3 linked regions of the Candidatus Minimicrobia sp. QA0096 genome follow. The protein of the gene in region 3 interacts with the protein of the main gene of each other region in a pairwise test. Links are inferred from orthologs where the notes say so. Each region holds a gene or a part of one and is shown on either strand. Other genes may lie near its edges.

Region 1 (7,128 bases), 200 kb from region 3 along the record:
GACGAATCTTTAACAAGTGTGCAGGCTGAGCAAAGATTGGGTAATAAAATTAAAGATAAGGGCGAGATTGATGCGGAGGCTGCTAGCATAATTTTGCAGGATTTTTTGGAGGAGAATTATGAAAATTCGTAAACAACGTATTTGGTTATTGGTGTTGTCAATAGTTGTGGCTATCGCTGGAATCGGCGCTCTCGGGGCAACAGTGTGGTATAAGCAGATGCTTTCTCCTGCCGACGTAAATAGCCAGAAAGCCTTCAGAGTTAATATTAAAGAAGGTATGGGATCTAGTGATATTGCCAAAACTTTAGAGGATAATAAAATTATCAAAAACTCTTTAGCATTTTCTATTTACACAAGGCTTCATAATTCGGCAAGCAAATTCAAAGCTGGCGTTTATTCTGTAAAAGCTTCACAATCTGTCGATGAGATAATTAATCATTTGACCAGCGGTAAAACTGATGAGATTGCTATAACATTTTATCCTGGATCGACTTTGAATAAAAAAATGAAGAATTCTGACGGCAGAGAAGTTGAATCTGTGTTGCTTAAGGCGGGATTCTCGGATGATCAGATAAAAAAGGCATTTGCTGCTAAGTATGACAGTCTAGTTTTTGCGGGTAGACCGGAAAATGCTGGGCTTGAAGGGTATATTTACGGTGAAACATTCTATATTTCCCCAGACGAAACTGCAGAACAGGTTTTGCAGCGCTCAATTGATCATCTGGAGAAAATTGTTAAGAAATATAATCTGGAGGAGAAATTTAAAGCTCGTGGGCTGACCTTATATCAAGGGATAGCACTAGCGTCGATTATTCAGCGCGAATCGATTGGCTGCGGGTCTGGTGCGGAAACTTGTGAAGATCAACGTAAGATTGCTAGCGTATTTTACAATCGCCTGAAAGCCAATATGCCGCTAGGCTCTGACGTAACATATCAATATATTGCTGACAAAACAGGGGTAGAGCGCTCGCCGAACCTTAAGTCGCCATATAATACACGCATCCAAAAAGGTCTAACTCCTGGGCCAATCGCTTCGCCTAGTTTGAGCGCGTTGAACGCCGCTGCCGACCCGATAAACTCTGATTATCTATATTTCCTGAGCGGCGACGATGATATTACGTATTTTGCAAAAACCAACGAAGAGCACGAGGCTAATGTCAAGGCTCACTGTCAAAAGAAGTGTCAGATTTCTTGACAAAAACGCATTTTATAAAATTTATTGACTTTATTGTCAATGTTGTGTAAAATAGATGTTAGATCATTTGTCTAATTTATCAACAGGGGTGAATTACGATAAATGACCTGCCAAAATTGTCGCTACGGATATAGCAAAACTAATGTAGAATAATAATAATCAATTAGGTCGACAACATATCCTGTTCTATTGCGAGAAGAAAGACAATTTGGTAGAAGTGCTGATGGTAACATCAACACAAGGAGAACGATTATTCGTAACCATTTTACATCTCTTCGGAGTAAAAAACGTAAACTGCAATCATTTGCAATCTACGGTGGAATATTTTTATTGACTATATCATTTTTGATCTACGGCAATAGTGGTAGTAATGTATCCGCTGAAAGATCAAAAACTTTGGCATCATCTGAAACTACTGGTGTTTCATCGGTATCTAAGTCTGCTAAGTCTAAAACAGCTTCAGTAGATGAATTGGCAGCAGCTAATGCTGTAACTAACTTGGCGGAAACGGCGGAATTGCCTTCGGCTGGTGATTTACGCGAGTCTGAAACTTCACTAACAATTAAGAAGAGTCTTTCTCAGAATGATGCAGAAGTTATAACAAAACCTGACATTGTTAAGCCAGACACTTCGGCGGCGCGTGGTATTTCATCTTACGTGACCAAAGAGGGTGATACGATTGAGTCTATTGCTAAGAAGTTTAAGATTTCATCTCAGACGCTTCGTTGGGCTAATAATACAACTTCGGACGCCGTAGAGCCGAATAAGACTCTAGTTGTGCCTCTTGTTGACGGTGTTGTCTATACTGTTAAAGACGGCGATACTGCCCAATCTCTGGCAGAAAAGTATAAGACGAGCGCTGAGCGTGTTGTCCTATACAATGATATCGATGACGGTGCTAAGCTGTCTATTGGCTCTAGAATTGTATTGCCTGGAGGTGAGCTTCCGGAAAATGAGCGACCTGGTTATGTTGCTTCGCGAAGTAGGTCATATGGCAATCGATATTCTTCGTCGTCGACTACTACGAGTGCGAGTCGAAGTTGGTTGACCGCTTCTGTCGGTAACCGCTATGCGGCTGGTAACTGTACTTGGTATGCATACGAGCGTCGTTTGCAGTTGGGTCGTCCAATTGGTAGTTTCTGGGGTCATGCTAAGGCTTGGAGTGCTAGTGCTCGTGCTGCTGGGCTCGTGGTTAACAATGTTCCAGCGCCGGGTGCTATTATACAGAATGTTTGGGGTGGCTATGGCTATGGACACGTCGGTATCGTGGAACGAGTAGATGGTCAGAATATCTATGTTTCAGATATGAATTATGCGGGTTATAATATTATCTCTTCTCGCATCGTGCCGCTTGCTGAGGCTGGTCGCTATAACTTCATTCACTAAAATTTAAAATGACACCAGAGTAACACCCCGTCGACTGATGGGGTGCTTTTTGGTATACTAAAGATATGTTTGTAGATATTGCAAAAGTTTTAGTGCGCGCCGGTAGAGGCGGTAATGGTGTAGTTAGTTTTCGTCATGAGAAATACGTCGATAAGGGTGGTCCTGATGGCGGTGATGGCGGTCGTGGTGGTGATATTGTTTTTTTGGCGACGAAAGATCTTAACACGCTTTTAAATTTTAGATATAAGCCAGAACTTAAAGCTGAAAAGGGCGGTGATGGCGGAAAACGTAATAAACGAGGAAAAAGTGGTGCACCACTAATTGTTAAGGTACCAATGGGTACTCTGGTGAAGCGCGACGGTATGGTAATTGCGGATTTGACCGAAGATCAGCAGCAAGCAGTGGTGGCTCGCGGTGGAGATGGTGGATTTGGAAATGCACACTTTACGTCTAGTACGCGCCAAACGCCTAAAATTGCTGAACTTGGTGAGGCTGGCGAGGAATTTGAGGCAGAGTTGGAATTGAAATTATTGGCTGATGTTGGTTTGGTTGGATTTCCGAACGCTGGTAAGTCGACGTTCCTGAGTGTGGTTTCTAATGCGCGTCCGGAGATTGCTAATTACGAATTTACGACTTTGACGCCGAATTTGGGAGTGGCTGACGTCGATGATGGGTCGATTTTGATTGCTGATATTCCGGGGTTGATTGAAGGTGCATCGGAAGGTAAAGGTTTGGGCGATCAATTTTTGCGACATGTCGAGCGAACAGCCGTGCTGCTTCATATGATTGATGTATATAGTGATGATCCGGCGGAGAAATATCAGGCAATTCGTCACGAACTGGAAAAATATTCCGAATCATTAGCGGAGCGTCCAGAGATAATAGCACTGACCAAATGCGAAGGCTTGGATGATGAGATTATTGCTATGCAGTCGACTGCCCTTCAAAAAGTAGCTAATGGCGCGCCGGTCGTGGCGATTTCTTCTCAGACACACGACGGAGTGACTGAGCTTCTACGAATGTTGCGTGATGAAGTTGCTGGGTATCGAGAACGTGAAGCTGAAATTGTTGATGAAGAAGAGGAAGATTTGCCAACAATTTCGTTAGACGATCAGGTTATTTCTGATGCTTGGTCTGTAAGGCGTGTTTCTGACGCTGAATTTAATGAGACTGACGATGAAGATGAGGAGATTGAGTTTATTGTTACGGGCGCTAAGATTGAAAAATTTGCTCGTCGGACTAACTTTGATCAGTTTGAATCTGTTAATCGCTTACGAGATATTATGCGAAAAATGGGGATTACTCATGAATTATTACGTCAAGGGGCGATTGGTGAAAGCTTGATTCAGATTGGCGAATCTATGCCGTTTACATTGGTCGAGCAATAGATTCTGCTGGTGTAAATTAGCGTGAGCTTGATGGTATAATATAAATATGGCGCAAACATTTTTCTTTTACGATCTTGAAACTAGCGGTCTTAATCCCAGGCAAGATCGAATTATGCAATTTGCTGGTCAGCGAACCGATATGGATTTGCAGCCGATTGGTGAATCGTACAATATTCTCGTGACGTTGAATGACGATACGCTGCCGAGTCCTGATGCGTTGATGGTGACGGGTATAACGCCGCAAAAAACTGTCGAAGAAGGCTATACTGAGGCTCAATTTGCGCGTATGTTAAGCGAGGAAATATTTACGCCTGATACGATTGCTGTTGGATTTAATAATATCCGTTTTGACGACGAGTTTATTCGTCATTTGTTTTGGCGGAATTTTTACGATCCATATGAGTGGACTTGGAAAGACGGTCGATCCAGATGGGATTTGTTGGACGTGGTGCGCTTGACCAGGGCGCTTCGACCTGAGGGAATTGAGTGGCCAATTGACGATAAAGGTGAGCCGAGCAACCGCCTGGAGCTCATCACGAAAGCTAATGGTATAGAACATGAAAATGCCCATGACGCGCTGGCTGACGTGACCGCGTTGATTGCTGTGACTAAATTGATTAAACAGAACCAGCCGCAAATGTACGACTATTTGCTGAAAATGCGCGATAAGAAATTGGTTCAGAAACTGGTGAATGTCGATGATAAAAAACCTTTTGTTTATGCGAGTGGTCGTTATGATAAAGAATTAGCCAAAACGACTGTGGCTTTTCCGCTAACCACGAGTCGAAATGGTGGCGTGATTGTTTATGATTTGCGTTACGATCCGACGCCGTTTGTTGATCTGAGCGTTGAGGAATTGTCGGCGAAGATATTTGCAACATGGGAAGAAAGGCAAGCTGAGGATTTCGTTAAATTGCCAGTTAAGGAATTGCAATATAATCGCTGCCCGGCAGTTTCGCCACTTGGCGTGTTGACTCAGGGCGATGGCTGGAAGAAGATTTCTCTGGATGCGGAAACTGTACAGAAGCACCAAGATATTTTACTTTCTCATCCAGATTTTGCCGAAAGGCTGCGTAGTATATTTGAAAATAAGCCAGAGTTTAAGAAAATGACCGACCCGGAAGCGCAATTATACGATGGATTTTTGGACAATAGCGATCGAGTTCGCGTTGAAGCTGTGCGTAATGCTGGCGAGCGCGAGTTGGCTGATTTTCATCCGGATTTTCAGGATGAGCGATTGTCGCCACTATTGTTGCATTATAAAGCACGAAGTTTCCCTAATTTGCTGAGTGAAGATGAGTTGCGACAATGGGAGGAATGGCGCACTGAGCATTTACAGGCGCAAATGCCGCAATTTATGAAATCTCTGCAACGATTAGCGCCTAGTGCGACCGACGAACAGCAGTTTATTTTGCAAGAACTACAGTTATGGCTGGAATCTGTCCTGCCTTCTGTTGACGCCTGAAATTCGGTTATGCTAAAATCGGAAGGATGGTTTCGCATAGAAAAATAAAAAAATGGGGGAACGGATGTTAATTAAGAACAGAAAACGTGTAGTATACAGAGGGATACTGTCCTTGGTATTTGTATTTGCATTATCAGCATTGGCAGTCTTATCTCCTTTGGTTAGAGCAGAAGAATCGCCTAAGTATACGTGGAGGGATGTAACTGTACCAGGAGATGATGAATTTAGAGAAGCGAGTATTAGTCCAGACGGATCAAAGCTTTTTATACTGCGAGAAGATGCTAATACTGGCGATATGAAATTGTTAATCTCCGCAGATAATGGTGCAAGTTGGAATAGTTTTGCGATGCCAGATTTCGCGAATAGATTGCTAGTAAACACAGACGGGTCTAAGATGATTGTGAATGGTCGGCGTGGAGAAAAATCTTTTTATATGTCAACTGACGGTGGGCACAATTGGGTGAAGTCTAATAATATAGACCCCAGTAATAATCATTTATTTATGAGCCCAGACGGTTCCACTCTGGCTAGGTGTGGAGATGACGGTAAAACCCCTCCGCTTTATGTTTCTACTGACAATGGTCAAACTTGGACGCAAAAAGGTAATATTTGTCCCGAGCGCGTACTTGATGGCGGAAAGATGATTGCGATAGATGGAACCCCTAGTGCAGTAAAGAGGTCTGATGATTACGGTTTAACTTGGACAAGTGCTGGGACTCACGCTGTCTATGATACAACCCTCATGTCCATCAGCACTAACGGTAACAGCCTATTTGATGGTCACAAAATTTCATTAGATGGCGGCGTCAGCTGGGCGCCTATTCCTACTAAAGTTCCGACTCAGAAGGTGGATGATTATATTATGCAGACAGGGATTAGTGATGATGGTAAGAGGCTGTTTGTCTACGTTCGACCAGCAGTCATGGATGCCTCCAATTTGCCATATATTGTAATGTCAGTAGACGGCGGTAAAACCTGGACGTCGCGGGGTGATAATGAGGCTGGTTCTGGTAGCGTTTATTCGTCTTCGTCGGCGTCCAGAATGTTCGCAATGTTTTACGACATGACAACGGGCGCACCTTATTATCGCCTAGCAACTCTACCAACGCCTCCATCTGTAACTCCTGGCGGTACCGGCTCAGGCGCGAGCGGAACTGTCGCTCCATCCACAGGCTCTACTTCTGCCACTTCTGGGCAGAAACCAGGAAAAGCGTCAGGACGTTTGGCTGAAACAGGAACTTCAACTTGGATGGTCGGTGGATTAGCTGTTGTGGCTGTCGCCGCTGGTGCGTTGGTGCTGAGAAAACGACTGTAAAAAATTAGGTCATAGATGGAGCGAGCTTTTGAGATTCAATCTCATCATAAGGCTCGCTCTTCTCTATGTTGGAAAGTAGATAAATTGATAATAAAATGAGTTCGCTTTTTTGATTTGGCGTAAAGTAGCGGATTTTTCTGTTGATTCGTCGTTGTGCGATTTCGCCGGCAATGCTAATGAATTCCCAGAACAGGGCAGAAAGTGATTTTCTGAGGATAATTGCCAACGGTACGATAATTGCCCAGAAAATAACCATTAAAATTGCGGGCAGGCTGATGTTCGTGAAGGGGATTTTTCCTAGGAAAAAGAAGAAAAATAGCTGGTCAATCACAAAAGGCGCGAGTAGTATCGCTCCGAGTGTTATAACTAAGTAAATGCC
Region 2 (8,468 bases), 130 kb from region 3 along the record:
TAGCCAAACGGAACGTCATCCGTCGGCACCGCACGCCAAAGCTTAAACGTATCCAAATCTGGGCAATCAACATTCTCTGGCAAATCCTTCAAGACTTCTTTTACCCACTTACGAGTCGCCCCGTCTGGCTCATATTCTTCCTTGCTATCATCCCACAATCTTCTCACTAGTCGTTGAGCAATAACCAGCCGAACCGCCGAGCTAAAAATCGGATTTTGCCCAATCATATCGATCATACGACTAAACGCCGCCGCAGTCGAATTGGCGTGGAAACTGGACAATACCAAGTGTCCCGTAATTGACGCCTGAATCGCAGTCTTCGCAGTTTCATTGTCGCGAATCTCGCCAACCATCACCACATCTGGGTCAAGACGCAAAACACTGCGCAAACCATCAGCAAACCTCTGTCCATTTGTCGTATCAATTGGAATCTGAGCAATCCCAGGAATCGTATTTTCTACAGGATCCTCCAGCGTGATAATCTTTCGATCCTGAGTATTAAGAGCGTTCAAAATACTATATAACGTCGTAGACTTTCCTGAACCAGTTGGACCAACCATCAACAACATTCCGCGCGGATGAGAAATAACTTCATCGATTTGCTCGCGCTCTTTCTTTGAAATGCTCAATAGATCCAAGTTCAACATTGACTCATCAAAGTTAAACAATCGAAGTACCAGATCCAAACCGTACACCGTCATCACGGCTTCCACACGCAAATTCAGCACGTGCGATGCGCCATCTCTATGAATTTCCTGCTGCATATGTCCAGACTGAGGCTCTCTGGAAGCGGTAGAAATATTCGCACGAGACGCCAAAGTCGCCATAATCACTCGATATCTATCCCTACTAAGTTCCGCCACCGTGTGCAAAGCTCCGTCAACACGCATCCGAATTCGAATCGATTCGCGCTGGTTCTCAATATGAATATCCGACGCGCCCAACAGATCCGCTTGGTCAATCAAATAATTAAACACGTCATTTGTGCCGACGGATGCCAAAGTCTGAGTAACCTGCGCCAGAGTATCGCTATCACCTTCCTTGGCAATTTCAATATTGTCGTAAATCACTTTTTTTGGCGGATCAAACCTAAGCATAATTGACCGAAACGCCGAACCAGAAATTAAGAAGAAGAAAATTCGCTTGCCATTTTCAACATACTGATCTCGCATCCGCTTCATCAACGATTCAGAAGTTTGCGACGTAACACCAAATCGATAAGACTGGTCTTCCTCATTAAAGGCTAACGGAACCAACCTGCCTTTATACATCTCTTCTATCGTTAAAACATCCTTAAGCAAAGGTAAAGTTTCTTCAAATTCCCGCCCGTCAAGATATTGAAGTCCTAAAATTGACGCTCGACGACGAGTAGCTTCCTCATCTTGCTCACGGCGTCGCGCCTGAATTTTATCTTCGTCCATATGAAAATTATACCAAAAAGCTTACGGTTTTACGAGTGATATAATAGTGATATGAATCCAGAAATTACCCTGTTAGTCCACAATATTCGCTCGACACATAATGTTGGGGCAATTTTTCGCACAGCCGAAGGATTTGGTATAAAAAAGATTATTCTTAGTGGCTACACGCCGTATCCAGAATTGAGTTTATGTAGCAAGGCGCCTGTTTGCGCGCTTGCCGATGGAGAAATTCGATCTGAAGATCCTCGCCTGCCGCACATTCGCGAAAAAATCACTAGCCAAATTCATAAAACAGCCTTAGGTGCGGAAAGTTTGGTGCCGTTTGAGTTTTATGAAGATATCAATGACTGGATTGAGAAAAATAGACAAACAGAAAACTTGCCAATTGTCGCGCTGGAGCAATCAAAAGACAGTGTGATGCTATCAGAATTTCAGCCGCCTGAAAAATTTGCGCTGCTACTCGGAGAAGAAGTCCACGGAATCACGCCGGAACTTTTGGAAAACTGCGATTTCACTGTAGAAATCCCAATGTTTGGTCAAAAAGAATCATTCAACGTGTCGGTCGCAACAGGAATTGCGCTGTTCGGACTGATTTTCCCGAGAATGAAATAATCTCAACAACGAATAAATAAATCCCTCAAGTCTGATTATTGACTTTATTAAACATATGTGTTATATTTGTATGAGCTTTCTTTGGAATCCCCCAGAGAAAGTAGTCCCCTACATGAAAGGTTCGAGGAAATGTTTGACATTTTCTTCATTCTCACAATTCTAGCAACCATGTATGTTGCATGGTACGCCTACAGGGCCCCTTCGGGGGTTAGTCACATATGGCACACGCTAGCCGCCGCGGCTGGCGGGTGGATGACAGTCTTTTTCATCTACTTCATGGTAGCAGAATCGCCACACCGGCCGATGTACCACACGGTGCTGGTGGCTTTGTTCTACTGCACGACGGCGGCCACTTACACTACCCTGCAAGAGAGAGGTAAGACAGAGGTGAGGAATGAACTGCGGGACAATAAGTCCCGCTGACAGTAGTATAGTTAGCCCGCCAGAGCAACCAGCTCAGGCTGAGGCCTCTGTCAGCGGGCTAACTATCACTTTAGAACTACGCACTCTTCACCCAGAGTGTTTTTTAATTGGCTCAATAGGTTATCATTAGCATCCACCTTAAACGGCAGACGCATGGCTGATTTCTCTTTCTCGCCCAGTACCAAAACCACGTCAGTCGTGCCAGCATTCTCGCCGCAAACAGACTTCATTTTCACTAACCGCGAATGGTCATTTGGGTCTTTAATATACACAAATAACTTTGAAGCGGGAATTTCTGGCGCAACATTAACAGGTGCCGAATGAGTTTTTGACTGCGGTTTGGCGGCGTCATTCTTTACGGCAGACTTCGGAGAAGCTCCATTTTTCTGATTACGATAAGCTTCACGGCGCTCTTTTTTTACAGCAGAGCTAATTTTTGGCGCATCCATTTTACGACCAGTCGACTCATAGCCATTGATATCGTTATCCGTAATCACAATAATATCATCGGCAATTAGTTTACTTTCATTGCCCAAATTTCCGTCACGATCTCGAGCTGAATTTTTACCAGAAACTCGAATCACCGCGTCCTGAACCAACTTAGCGCCAACTTTCTCATACAGATTTGGGAAAACAATTATTTCACCCTCGCCGAATTTATCCTCAATTCCCACGAACGCCATTTTCGAACCGCTTTTTGTGACAATTGTACGAACGGTGCTAATAATTCCCCCGACCGTCATCATTCGACTATCGTACTCAGGAACTAATTGCGTCAATGGTTGAGTTTGCTCGCTCAAATACGTTTCATATCTATCAAGTGGATGCGCCGAGATATACAACCCCAACAATTCTCGCTCCCACATCAAGCGCTCTTTATCATCGTGTTTCACGGGAGCCTTCTGGAGATGAAGAGTCGATTGGACATTCGCCGCATCATCGCCGCCCAACATTCCAAACAAATTGGTCTGTCCACTGGCGGCTTCTTTTTGGAGCTTGGACGCAAATGACGTAATGGAATCCAGATTGAATAGCAAATCAGATCGATCGCCCATATCATCAAACGCACCAGATTTAATAAGCGACTCCCAGGCTTTCCTGTTGAACTTGCTGGTTGAAACGCGCCTAGCAAAATCCTCAACTGACGTAAACGGTCCATCTTCGCGCGCTCGCAGAACTTCCTCGACCGCACCAATACCAACGCCCTTCACCGCCGACATTCCGAAACGAATTTTATTCTCATTCGGCACCACAGCAAACTCAACGAACGACTCGTTTACATCAGGGCTCAACACGCTAATTCCCATGTGCTTACATTCAGTAATTTCAATTGCCAGACGATCGGTATCATCATGGTCGCTAGTCATAAGCGCTGCCATAAACGCGTCGGGATAATGCGCCTTCAAATAAGCCGTCCAATAGGCGATCAAACCATAACAAGCGGCGTGCGACTTATTGAAACAATAGTTAGCGAACTCTTCCAGCTGAGTCCAGAAAGTTTCCGCAATTTCCTTAGTTGCGCCACCAACTTTAACCGCACCCTCGACGAATTCAGGCTTGACCTTTTTCATCAAGTCAATTTTTTTCTTACCAACAGCCTTACGCAACGTGTCAGCCTGACCACCAGTAAATCCACACCATTCCTTAGAAATCTGCATAAACTGCTCCTGATAGACCAAAATTCCATAAGTATTTTTCAGCGAGTTTTTCATTCCAGAATGCAAATAAGTTATTTCTTCCTCGCCGTGTTTGCGCCTAATAAAGCTGTCAATAAACTGCATCGGGCCCGGACGATAAAGAGCCACCATAGCAATAATATCTTCAAACGTAGTCGGCTTCAGTCCGCGCAAATATCGCTTCATTCCCGCCGATTCCAACTGGAACACGCCAGTCGTATCGCCGCGCTGAAACAGCTCATAAGTCTTTTTATCATCAAGAGGTAGCTCCGAAAGATTAATTTCTTTCTTATAAGCTTTTCGGATAATCCTCATGGCGTTATTAATAATCGTAAGGTTCGAAAGCCCCAAAAAGTCCATCTTCAATAGACCCAACTCTTCAACCTCACCCATCGGGAACTGAGTTGCCACCACACCCTTTTGCGCCATTTCAAGCGGAATATAATTAGCCAACATATCTGGCGCAATCACCACGCCACAGGCATGAACGCCGTGGCTACGAATCGTCCCTTCCAACTGAATTGCATAGTCCAGAACTTCCTTCGCAGTCGGATTATTTTCATATTCATTCCGAAGGTCCGCATCCTCTTTAATACTCACAGACAACGGAATGTGACGCCCCTGGTTTGGCGGCGGAACTAACTTCGCCAAGCGGTCGCTCTCGGCGTACGGAACCTCCAAAACCCTAGCCACGTCACGCACCGCCATACGGCCAAACATCTTGCCAAACGTTGCGATATTACTGACGTGATCCTCGCCATATTTTTTCGCACAATATTCAATCACTTCGTCGCGACGCGTATCCTGAATATCGACGTCGATGTCGGGCATAGAAATACGATCAGGATTAAGAAATCGCTCAAACAGTAGTCCATATTTCAGCGGATCAAGATCTGTAATGTTCAATGCATACGCAACAATAGAACCAGCCGCGCTACCACGCCCTGGACCAAAAACAATTCCTTGAGATTTTCCCCAGTTGATAAAATCCTGAACGATCAAGAAATAACCTTCATAGCCCATATTTCCCATCACGCCAAGCTCCATCTCAGCGCGCTCACGAACCTCCTCGGATAACTGAGGGATAATCTCGTCAGGATCCAACTTTTCAGCCTCCTCCTTCGAAGCTCCATTGTAACGTTGTAGCAAACCTTGATATGTCAATCTGAGCAGATACGAATGTTCGTTCTCGCCGTCTGGCAATGGATATTTTGGAATAAGAATCCGCCCAAGCTCAATCTCAACGTCGCAGCGATCAGCTATTTTTTTCGTGTTGCGAATAACTTCAGGAAATTCCTCGCCCCAGTGATCGATAATATCGCGCGGATCTGTCAAGTGAAGCTCAAAATCCTTCAAGCTCATTCGCTTTTCATCACTAAGATACGAGCCCGTCCCAACGCAAAGCAAAATCTCGTGCGCGTCTTGATATTCGTGCGTCAAATAGTGACCATCACAAGTCACCACCATTTCAATATCAAGCTCTTTCGAAAGCTTAATCAAGCCTTCGTTGATCTTCGCCTGCACGTCCCAGTGCGTGTTCGATTTCGGATGTCCGTGATCCTGTAGCTCCAAATAATAGCGATCACCAAAAATTGACTTATACCATTTGGCAATCTCACGAGCGCGATCATAATCATCCTCTTTCAGAGCGACGCCAATTTCACCACTTGCGCAACCACTCAGAACAATCAATCCCTCGTTCAACTCCTCCAGCAAATCATGGTCAATTCGCGGCTTATAATACATTCCCTCCAGATTAGCGCGCGTCGACAACTTCATCAAGTTGTGAAAACCCGTGTTGTTCATCGCCAGCACGGTCAAGTGAAAACGCTGCTTGTCCTTGCCCGGATCGCGGTCAAATCGCGAACGAGTCGCCACGTAAGTTTCAATTCCGATAATCGGCTTAATTCCCGCTTTTTTGGCAGTTTTGTAATAGTCCAGAATGCCGCTCATCGTGCCGTGATCGGTTACGGCGGCAGCCTCCATTCCGAGCTCCTTAACCTTATCAACCAAGTCATGAATCTTAGTCAATCCGTCCAGCACCGAATGGAAAGTGTGATTATGAAGATGCACGAAATCTGACGGCTTCAAAGCCGCCGACGATGATTGTTCGCTTTTCCCCTCAGTCATTAATAACAATTATAGCACGCTATTGACGACGTTGCATTGTCTCAATTAAGTGGTTGATAAAATCAGCCAACGGCGGAAAAATGTCGGCAAATTGCCCCAAAATCCAAATCAATATCGCGATCAATAATGTCGCACCCAAAGCACTTCCAAGGCCAAAGAAAATTCCGCGAACAAAATTCACCCAGTAAACCTGATGGCGAGATTTATGAAAATCAAAAAACAAATCCTCCAAAATCGCCCGACGAGCACCGTTTTCGTTATCACGAACGACTTTTTTTGCCAACTTATTTGACTGTTCTTTGGCTGACTTTTTCACTCTTTTTTACCTTCTTCTTTGAGAAAAATTTCGAGAAAAATCCGCTCTTTGAAGCGAAGCTTTTGGCTAGTTCTACGCCAATTGAAACCGTACTCACAATTCCATTCAGACTAGCAATTCGCTGGCTTATTGCCTCCACGTTCTGCTGGGTTTGGCGAATTTGGCGCGTTAATTTGATGATGGAAATTGTCATAGCGATCATCATGATGACAAAAATCACCATCAAAATCACTAATATAATAAGCAATCCGTTCATGTTATTTATTATACATTATTTTAGACGATCCGTCAGATGGGCGCGCAATTTATCACCAAAGTTAGGATCACGCAATCCAAAGTCAATCACCGTCTTCAAATATTCCAATTTATCGCCAGTGTCATAATAAGTGCCGTTCGTAATCTCTACGCCATAGAAATCAAATCCGTCGTCAATCATTTGTTGCATAATTGGCTGAATTGTAAACTCGCCGTTGCCGTCAAATTCTTCCTTGGCTTTGTCTAGATAGCCGAAAATCTCGCCCGGAAGTAAATAGCTACTGACACTCGCCAAATCAGAAGGCGCGTTCTCCTTGCCCGGCTTTTCAACGATATTCGTCATTTTTATAACGCCATCTTTCACTCCTTGACCGTTGATAACTCCATAACGATCAAATTCCGCATCATCAGTTATCTTCTTACATGACAGAACCGCTCCATCTAGATTTTCTGATGCCTCGATCATCTGCTTGAAACGACTTGGACTAGCCGCAATAAAGTCATCCGCAAATGTGTAAATCACAGGCTCATCATGATGAATCAAATGCGAGGCGCAGGCCAAAGGTGTTGCGTTGCCGTACGGGCCCTTCTGGCGGATATAAATAAAGTTTGCCATCTCAGCCAAATTCTGCACCTCGTCAATGAACGGCTGTTTTTTAGGACCGCCAGCACGCAAATTAGCCAAAAGCTCTTCATTCGGCTCGTCAAAATGATCCTCGATTGCTCGCTTATTCGCGCTACCGATAATAATGATATCTTTAATGCCAGCCTCAACTAATTCCTCGACGACGTATTGAATAATCGGCTTATCAATCAGCGGCAGCATCTCCTTTGGCATGGCTTTAGTTTGTGGCAAAAATCGTGTACCAAAACCGGCAGCGGCGATGATAGCTTTAGTTGGTTTTCTCATATTTCAGCTCCTATTCCCTATTATTTCAGCAATTCTAAAGTCTTTCGCGAATCAGTTTCTGAGCAAGGCTTGGATTAGCTTGACCCTTAGACTTCTTCATGACTTGACCAACCAAATAGCCAATAGCCTTATCTTTTCCAGCCTTAATGTCTGCAATTGACGCCGCCGAAGCTGGATCGCTCAGAACTTCGTCAACGATTGCAGCAATCGCCGATTCATCAGAAACCTGTAATAAATTCTTCTCCTCAGCAAGCTTACGTGGATTTGTCGCGCCAGCCAGAAGCTCATTGAACAGTTCCTTTGCATTCGTGCTGGAAACTTCAGACTTCTCTGTCATTTCAGCCAATTCTATCAAATCGTCAACCGCCACACGTATAGATTCATTGTCCATTTGCGCGTCACTTTCGTCAGAAGCCGTCAATGCGCTCGCAAACCAATGCGCGACTCGCTTAGCGGAAGCCTCACCAGACTTTTCCTGAACTTCCAATGTAATCTGAGCATAATCCTGGTTAGACAAAAGCGAATTGATAACAGATTTATCCAAGTTCAGCGCGCTCCATTTTTCCCTATATTCACCCGGAAGCATCGGCACTTTGGACTGAATTTCAGTAATCACCTCGTCAGTCAGCACAACTGGCGGAATATCTGGGTCTGGCATATAGCGATAATCCTGCGCGTCTTCCTTTGACCTCTGAGAAATAGTTATTTGCTTGTCATCATTCCAA
Region 3 (7,038 bases):
CAACCCAATAAGATTCGGATTTTTTCGTAATCTATTGCGAGCAATCGACAATAACTGATGCGACACAACAACTGAATTTGCGCCGCTATTTTCTAATTCCTGGAAGATGTTTAAGACTTTCTCATTGTCGTCGGATGTATATGAATCTAGCAAATTGCCGAGCATTGTCGCGTCGCTCAGTCCCAAATATTCGGTAACCATATTCGCTGTCAGCGGCTGGTTTGGGGTTGCTAAAATCGACAATTGGTCAAGTGTACTAATGCCGTCACGGAATCCGCCACGGGAACGTTCAGCGATTAACCTGGCAGCATCCTCTTCGATTGCAAATCCTTCTTTTTTCGCTATATTCATTAACTGGCGCGTCATAATTTCTACTGGAATTGGGCGGAAGAAAAATTGCTGGACACGGCTAAGAATGGTGGCTGGAAGTTTGTCGGCGTCAGTTGTAGCTAAGATAAACACCACGTGCTCTGGCGGTTCTTCCAGGGTTTTTAATAGCGCGTTAAATGCTGATTTTGACAGCATATGAACTTCGTCGATGATATAAACTTTTTTCGGTGCAGAAACAGGCGCGACTTGGGCTTTTTCTCTTAAAGCGCGAATGTCGTCAACGCCGTTATTGCTGGCTGCGTCAATTTCAATAATATCCAAGTTTGAAGAATCGTCATCATATGGCAAGTGGTTAATCTCGTGCGCCAGAATTCGCGCCACCGATGTTTTTCCCACGCCACGCGGTCCGGTCAACAAGTACGCATGAGCAATTTTTCCCTGCTCTAACGCTCGACGTAAAATACTAGTCACGTGATCTTGACCTAAAACTTCATCCAAACTGCGACTGCGATATTTACGATATAGCGCCTGACTCATCCCCTCATGCTCCTCATGAGATAATTATAGCAAACTATACCTTGAGACAGAAGTTAACAAATGTGATTTCCGAGTATTCGAGATCGCATAAATACGATTATTATTGTGATAATGGCAGTAATTATGCAAGTTAACAGCAGAGCCTTAGACTTCTTGCTAATTTTTTCTTTCTTAAGGATGAATATTGATGTAATTAGAGTCACCGTTCCCAAGATGTATGGCAAGTATCGTGCCAGTACTATTGAAGTATTTAATAATATTGTAGTTAAGCTCACTAGTAGCCTCCTTTGCTGTGTTTTACCCTCGCTCTCTATACTTGAATAGAGAGCGAGGGACTGGTCTCACGACCATGGTGTTGAATATGTGAAGTTGTTCTGGTCCACGAACACTGCACGCACTTTATGTGCCGGCGAGTAGATCATCGGCGTATAGCGTACAGTGACGACTGGCGCGCATATTGCATCGAAGTATACCTGTTGTGTGTATCCAGTATCCTGGACAGCTTTCAGATATCCGCTACGAGTGCACTTGATCCAGCCTGGGCTATGCATGAAAATGCGAGCCCAGTTTGTCTTGCAGGTTGGCGACCACCTAACATGCAAGGAGAATTCCTTGTGGTTGTAGATTTGGGTGGTGACGGCATCGGCACTGCAGCCCGTTGCGTCTGCGTCCTGTCCTGAGCACCAGTCTCCGTAGCACCCGACGGCATGAGCGGCGGGTGGGGTGGCTAGCGTCATCGCTGAGAACACGAGAGAAATGATGGCAATAAATGCCGCCAATCGCTTCTTGCTGTTCATCATCAACTCCTCTGATTGTGAAACGTACACCGAGATTATTCTCGGATGAGTAGAATTATACTTCTGTTCTATCAAAAAGTCAACCCCTGCTCTTCTAAAATAAAAGTAATAATGTTAACAAAAGCCTCGCGGTTAAATTACTCTTAAAACAACGCCAGCTGCGTGCTGGGTATTTCTATGTCAATGACGCCGTCAACTTTTTGCGCCCGATAGCCAATAAGCTTTTTGATGTTGTAAGCCAGCAGCTGACCATCGTAATCAGTGACGGCAATTGAGCCGATGACACTGCGTACATGTCCGACTAATTGACTGTAATTCTTCATTAAAATAACACGTGACAAATCAACGCCAGCGGTTTGAAAATAATCTTCGCAAGGAATTAGCTCGGATTTCGGAAACGACACACCAATTTTTTGCTCAATTTCAAGTAATTTTTGTCGCAATTCCCTTTCGCCAATCGCATAGTCAAAAGGTTGTTTTATCAATTCCATCTTTTTGTGAACTGGTAGAGTTTCAACTATTCCGTCCAGCTTGGAAATTTTCGCCTCGTATTGCCTGGCGATCAATGCCGAAGAAAACGTTTCTAATTTTACGGCTAATCGCGCTCCCTGCTCCAATAATCTCCGAATTCCGCGCTCTTCTTGCGAGATTCCAACTTTTATGACGTTCGGCGCGAAGTACGCCAAGTAAACAAAGTGCGGATTTTGATTGATTTTTTCTTGTTGGGCGGAAACCGAATTGGCATTGTAAAATGCTGGATTGAAGCCGGTTTTATCGCGGCATTTTAGGCAATTTTCATACTTTTCATCAACCGTGGCGTAATCTGGACAAATTTGGCTACAGCGATTCTCAAAATCCACCCAACCCGCGCAATATTTAACAGAAAAATCGAACTTAAGAGATAAATCTTGTCCAAATAATTCATAACGCTCAATTTTATCACCAACTTGACATTTAATAAAAGGCTTATTATCAGCGTTAAAACTGGCGTAACTGAGCAAGAACTCGCTCGGTAGCATAATATTTACAATGCAGCTTCGACAGCAGCCCAAGTTGCGTCAGGATTGTCTTCAGGGATGATGATTGTAACTTGGTCGCCGACGTTAATTCGGAAGTAAGTTACGCTAGCAAGCAAAATACGATATTCGCGACCGGAAGCCTCGACGTAGTAAATTCCGTCGTGCTGGACAAGTGTTCCGATGACTTGTTTTCGAGGCACAGGGCCGATTTGCTTATAAATAAAGCTGCCGTCTTCAGCGATTGTCAATTTCATCAAGTCGCCTTCAACCAGCTTCGACTTTGAAGCGTAGTTGGCTGGGATTGGGTAATTTTTACCGTCAGGACTGAGCATCATTTGTCCGTCAAATACGCCTTCGATAATCTTTCCTGCTACATTATCTGACGAAGTTTTTGGTGTGACAACTTGACCGTCGTCGCCAATAATACTAATCAATAATTCTTTTGCGGCAGCTAAATTGGTCTCCGCCTCTTGAATAAGTGTCCTCAGACGCTTAATTTGCTTTTCTGGTAATTCAGACATGGTTCTCGCAATTCCTTTGTCTATTTTTTATAATACTTAACTAATATATAGCATATCCCTACATTTATATCAAGTCGTGTCATCTAATTTTCTCTGATTTTCCACAGCGCTATAAGATATGGACGAAAAAGTGTTGCAAATTTTACTCTTGAAAATGGTGTGCGGTTCGTGATATTAAGATTGGCGACATAAAAATCACCGCCCAGGGCGGACGGTGATTAAACGAAACAAATTGGCGTTATATAACAAATTATGAAAGCTCGACAGTAGCGCCAGCGTCTTCCAAAGTTTTCTTTGCAGCTTCAGCTTCGTCTTTAGAAACTTTTTCCTTGACTGGTGCTGGAGCGCCGTCAACGATAGCTTTTGCTTCACCTAGACCTAGGCCTGTGATTTCTTTAACAGCCTTGATGACTGCAACCTTCTGAGAACCAGCGTCTTTCAAAGTAACTGTGAACTCAGTTTTTTCGTCAGCAGCAGCGGCGTCACCACCAGCAGCTGGACCAGCAACAGCGACAGCTGCAGCAGCTGGCTCGATGCCGTATTCTTCTTTAAGATGATTTTTCAATTCGTTAACTTCTAGAACTGTCAATTTTACAAGTTCTTCAGCCAATTTCTTAATATCAGCCATTGATATTCTCCTTTATTATTATATTGTTGCGATGAATGCAACGTTACTAGTGTTGATTGCTAAACTTAAGCAGCAGCTTTGGCTTCGATGCCGTCCAAAAGTCCGTGCAAATTGCCGCCAAGCGCGTTGACCGTGTCGTGTACTGGTGATAGCAATTGTGATACCACTTGAGCAACGAGCTGGTCTTTGCTTGGTAGGCCTGCCAATGCTTTAACGTCAGCTTCGCTAATTGCCAAGCCTTCGCCTGAGAAGCCACCTGCAAGTTGTAATGCTGGATGTGTTTTTGCAAACGTGTCCAATACCTTAGCTGGCATAACTTCATCTTCACTACTTACAGCGTAAACCAATTGACCAACCAATAAGCTGGTGTCGGTTTCTTTGTAAGTGTCGATTCCTTGAAGAGCTACGCGTACCAATCGGTTTTTAACAACCTTGATGGTGACGTCCGCTTCGCGAGCAGCCTTGCGTAGTTCTTGTAGGTCGGCAACGGTAAGGGTTTGATATCGAGCAAAAGCCGTGCCCTTAGCGTCTTTTAATAGCTCTGTCAGTTCAGCAACCAAAGTTTGTTTTTTATTGCGTGAAATTGCCATAAAAATCCTTTCTTTGATTGAGTTAATTTGTTATGTGCCAATTTGTTAACGTGCGGTAATGGAGAATCAAAAAACGTCTTTGATTCTCGCACTACCAAAGACGTCAAATAAAACTGTTAGTTTCATCCCTCGGTGGCATTTTTATACTTGTTTTACGTCAAGTCGCCACTGTCTTTGGTAATGTTCCAGACCATTGTAGCAGAAATGACAACGAAAGACAAGAGTTATGGTGATTATTTTCCAGTCGATTCAATCGCCTTATTTATCGCATTTTCGCCTAATCGTAATATTCTTCTGCGTTGAGCGACAGTTGCGCCTCCCCACACGCCATATTCGGCAAATTCTGGGTGTCGAAGTGCATATTCTAAGCATTGTTTTAATACTGGGCATTTTCGGCACATAGCTATGGCAGCTTCCGCGACCTCTGTCTTTCTGACGCCCCTTAGATCTTGGTCTGGAGTATTTGGGTTTATTTGGAAAAACAAGCGATCAGCTTCTTCGGGGGCTAGTTTCGCGCATTCGGCGCCTTCTAGTAGACTCTCGTTACTTAATTCTGACATATTTACTATTTTACAATAATAACGTAATAAAATCAATAGACTTCTATGTCTAATCAAAGAGAAAACCCGCTCCGTAGAGCGGGTGTAGAACCTCCTAACTTTTTTCTGTATCTGTATGTTCTGTCGAGGGGTGCTAGTCGATTAAACTAACACCCCTCGACGAGATGGGTTACCTCTCCGAGCGTGACGTCTGACGACGGCGCACCCAAAGGGCAATGCCTCCGAGGGCAGCTAGCGCAATCGCGCCAGCGATCGCACCTCCACTTGTACCAGTGATCGCCAGCTTCTTGTGCTGGGGTGCTGGTGTGGGGATAGCCGAGGGCGTAGGCGTCGTGCTCGGACTCGGAGTCGGTGTCACCGACGGGGTCGTGCTCGGCGTGGGTGCCGACGGTGTTGAGCTCGGTTCCGGGGTTGGAGTTGGGGTCGGCGTCACCGACGGGCTCGGTTCCGGCGTGGGTGCCGACGGTGTTGCTGACGGACTCGGTTCAGGAGTCGTCGACGGGGTCGGCGTGGGCACGGGAGTCGGGGTTACCGACGGTTCCGGTGTGGGTGCCGGAGTTGGAGTCGGCGTTGGGCGGGTATCGTAACCCGCGTCGCCACCAGACTCACGTCGAACAACCCGGGCACTCATGTCCCAGGACTTATCCTGAGACGTGATGGTTGCCTTGTCAGTCCACGGACCGGGGTCTGTGGAACTGACGTCGATGTTCAGCTCGAATCGGGCTTTTTCACCCGTATTAAGCTGGACTTTGACGACCGCCTTGTCGCTAGAGCAGCTAGCGACATTGGCTTCCTCAAACCGGATATACTGGGGCTGACCCCAGTTGCCGGCCGAGGAATAGACCCCAACCCGTCCATTGAGCAGGCTGCTACAGACGAACGACTGACCCGGGGAGGTCAGCATGTCCGTTACGACGAATTGCTGGTTGTCCTGGGTCGCGGTGGGCAGCACGATTGTCACGTGCTGCCTAGAGTCATCCACAGAACCCCATTTAGAGGGGTCCTTGCCAACGTGGGAACACCCGTCGCAGGTGCCCACTCGGATGGTCGTCCTGCGAACAGTGCCACCAACGTCCCACTTCAGTTCTCGGGTTTCCCCGGGAATAAGAGAACTACTCATGTGGACGCGCCACCACGCCGAGGCGTGGAAGTTCACTCGTCCGGGCACCTCTACGGCATCGGTCAGTTTGATCGACACAGTGTGGTCGGCAGAGTAGGTGGCGTGCCCAATGATGACCCCTTCCGGGGTTGTCATTGGAATCGGTGTGAAATCCGTGTCTGTGCCAAGTTCGCTCGGCACAGATACGGTGATGCTATCTCCAGCACAGTGATTCTGTGCAAGAGTCAGGTTCACTGCGAATTCCACCGCCTCGTAGGCGGTGTACTCAGGCGAGCCGTCAGTTGTTTTCAGGCTAGTCTGAATTTCCTCGGCTGAAATCGGCCGAGGAGTACAGTTGCTGTCGGTGGTTGCCGCCGTGGCGACACTACTACCGGACGACGACTGTTCAGTGTTAGCAGTGCTGCTCGACTGAGCCTCGCCAGCGACGCCAGACGAAGACTGAGTCTCGTTGCTGGTATCTGCTACTGTGGCAGTAACACCAGACGACTGGGTCTCGGCAACAATACCAGACGAGGACTGGGCCTCGGCAACAATACCAGACGAGGACTGGGCCTCGGCTGCCGACTGCGCCTCGTCGGCGCGTGACGCCCCTCCGAAGAGGAACGCCATGAGTAGCGCCACGAGGGCTGCTGCTACGGGCACTCTCAGTGGAGTGTTGTGCTGCTGGTGCATTTCGCACCATCCTTTCTCTTGTGAATAATAGATACAGATGTTAAGGTCCTTATCCAGCTAGGCTGGAAATCAGGAGATCTGAACATCAGCATCTAGGTGGACTTTACTATTTTATCATAAAAAATGAAAAATGCAATAGTAACACAAAAATCCCGCCAGAATCGACGGGATTTAGTTGCCTGAAATATAAAAGGTTACAGAGAGTTCTCTACTTTAATGCCAGGGCCCATAGTTGTGGCAATTGCAACGCTCTTAATGTAAACA

The links. The genes of interacting proteins can lie anywhere in the genome.
Region 1: the proteins of rplL (region 3) and obgE interact in binary tests that used the Escherichia coli proteins (3 or more experiments, as listed by UniProt). The link is inferred for Candidatus Minimicrobia sp. QA0096 from one-to-one orthologs.
Region 2: the proteins of rplL (region 3) and dnaE interact in binary tests that used the Escherichia coli proteins (3 or more experiments, as listed by UniProt). The link is inferred for Candidatus Minimicrobia sp. QA0096 from one-to-one orthologs.

Annotation. Positions count from the first base shown.
Region 1 is NZ_OZ017288.1:326,977-334,104, reverse strand. What follows is about bases 1,853-4,807. They hold obgE (GTPase ObgE), read left to right. Parts: upstream 1,853-2,646; coding sequence 2,647-3,969; downstream 3,970-4,807. Other genes in these bases: sbcB (exodeoxyribonuclease I), read left to right, coding at 4,016-4,807; AACH20_RS01790 (LysM peptidoglycan-binding domain-containing protein), read left to right, coding at 1,853-2,581. Outside these bases: Holliday junction resolvase RuvX, read left to right, coding at 1-132; endolytic transglycosylase MltG, read left to right, coding at 119-1,195; more of AACH20_RS01790, read left to right, coding at 1,385-1,852; more of sbcB, read left to right, coding at 4,808-5,434; AACH20_RS01775 (WD40/YVTN/BNR-like repeat-containing protein), read left to right, coding at 5,499-6,749; AACH20_RS01770 (hypothetical protein), read right to left, coding at 6,754-7,128. UniProt on the Escherichia coli protein: An essential GTPase which binds GTP, GDP and possibly (p)ppGpp with moderate affinity, with high nucleotide exchange rates and a fairly low GTP hydrolysis rate.
Region 2 is NZ_OZ017288.1:259,855-268,322, forward strand. Bases 2,322-6,616 are described here. They hold dnaE (DNA polymerase III subunit alpha), read right to left. Parts: upstream 6,263-6,616; coding sequence 2,522-6,262; downstream 2,322-2,521. Other genes in these bases: AACH20_RS01410 (DUF5665 domain-containing protein), read right to left, coding at 6,282-6,578; AACH20_RS01415 (hypothetical protein), read right to left, coding at 6,547-6,616. Outside these bases: AACH20_RS01395 (GspE/PulE family protein), read right to left, coding at 1-1,421; AACH20_RS01400 (TrmH family RNA methyltransferase), read left to right, coding at 1,473-2,033; more of AACH20_RS01415, read right to left, coding at 6,617-6,834; AACH20_RS01420 (UTP--glucose-1-phosphate uridylyltransferase), read right to left, coding at 6,850-7,743; Asp-tRNA(Asn)/Glu-tRNA(Gln) amidotransferase subunit GatB, read right to left, coding at 7,778-8,468. UniProt on the Escherichia coli protein: DNA polymerase III is a complex, multichain enzyme responsible for most of the replicative synthesis in bacteria. This DNA polymerase also exhibits 3' to 5' exonuclease activity. The alpha chain is the DNA polymerase catalytic subunit.
Region 3 is NZ_OZ017288.1:125,158-132,195, forward strand. What follows is about bases 2,144-5,008. They hold rplL (50S ribosomal protein L7/L12), read right to left. Parts: upstream 3,833-5,008; coding sequence 3,455-3,832; downstream 2,144-3,454. Other genes in these bases: AACH20_RS00635 (DUF2797 domain-containing protein), read right to left, coding at 2,144-2,683; AACH20_RS00640 (hypothetical protein), read right to left, coding at 2,689-3,204; rplJ (50S ribosomal protein L10), read right to left, coding at 3,898-4,422; AACH20_RS00655 (WhiB family transcriptional regulator), read right to left, coding at 4,656-4,982. Also shown: dnaX (DNA polymerase III subunit gamma/tau), read right to left, coding at 1-867; AACH20_RS03695 (DUF2690 domain-containing protein), read right to left, coding at 1,209-1,667; more of AACH20_RS00635, read right to left, coding at 1,808-2,143; AACH20_RS00660 (hypothetical protein), read left to right, coding at 5,288-5,569; rplA (50S ribosomal protein L1), read right to left, coding at 6,969-7,038. UniProt on the Escherichia coli protein: The binding site for several of the GTPase factors involved in protein synthesis (IF-2, EF-Tu, EF-G and RF3). Is thus essential for accurate translation.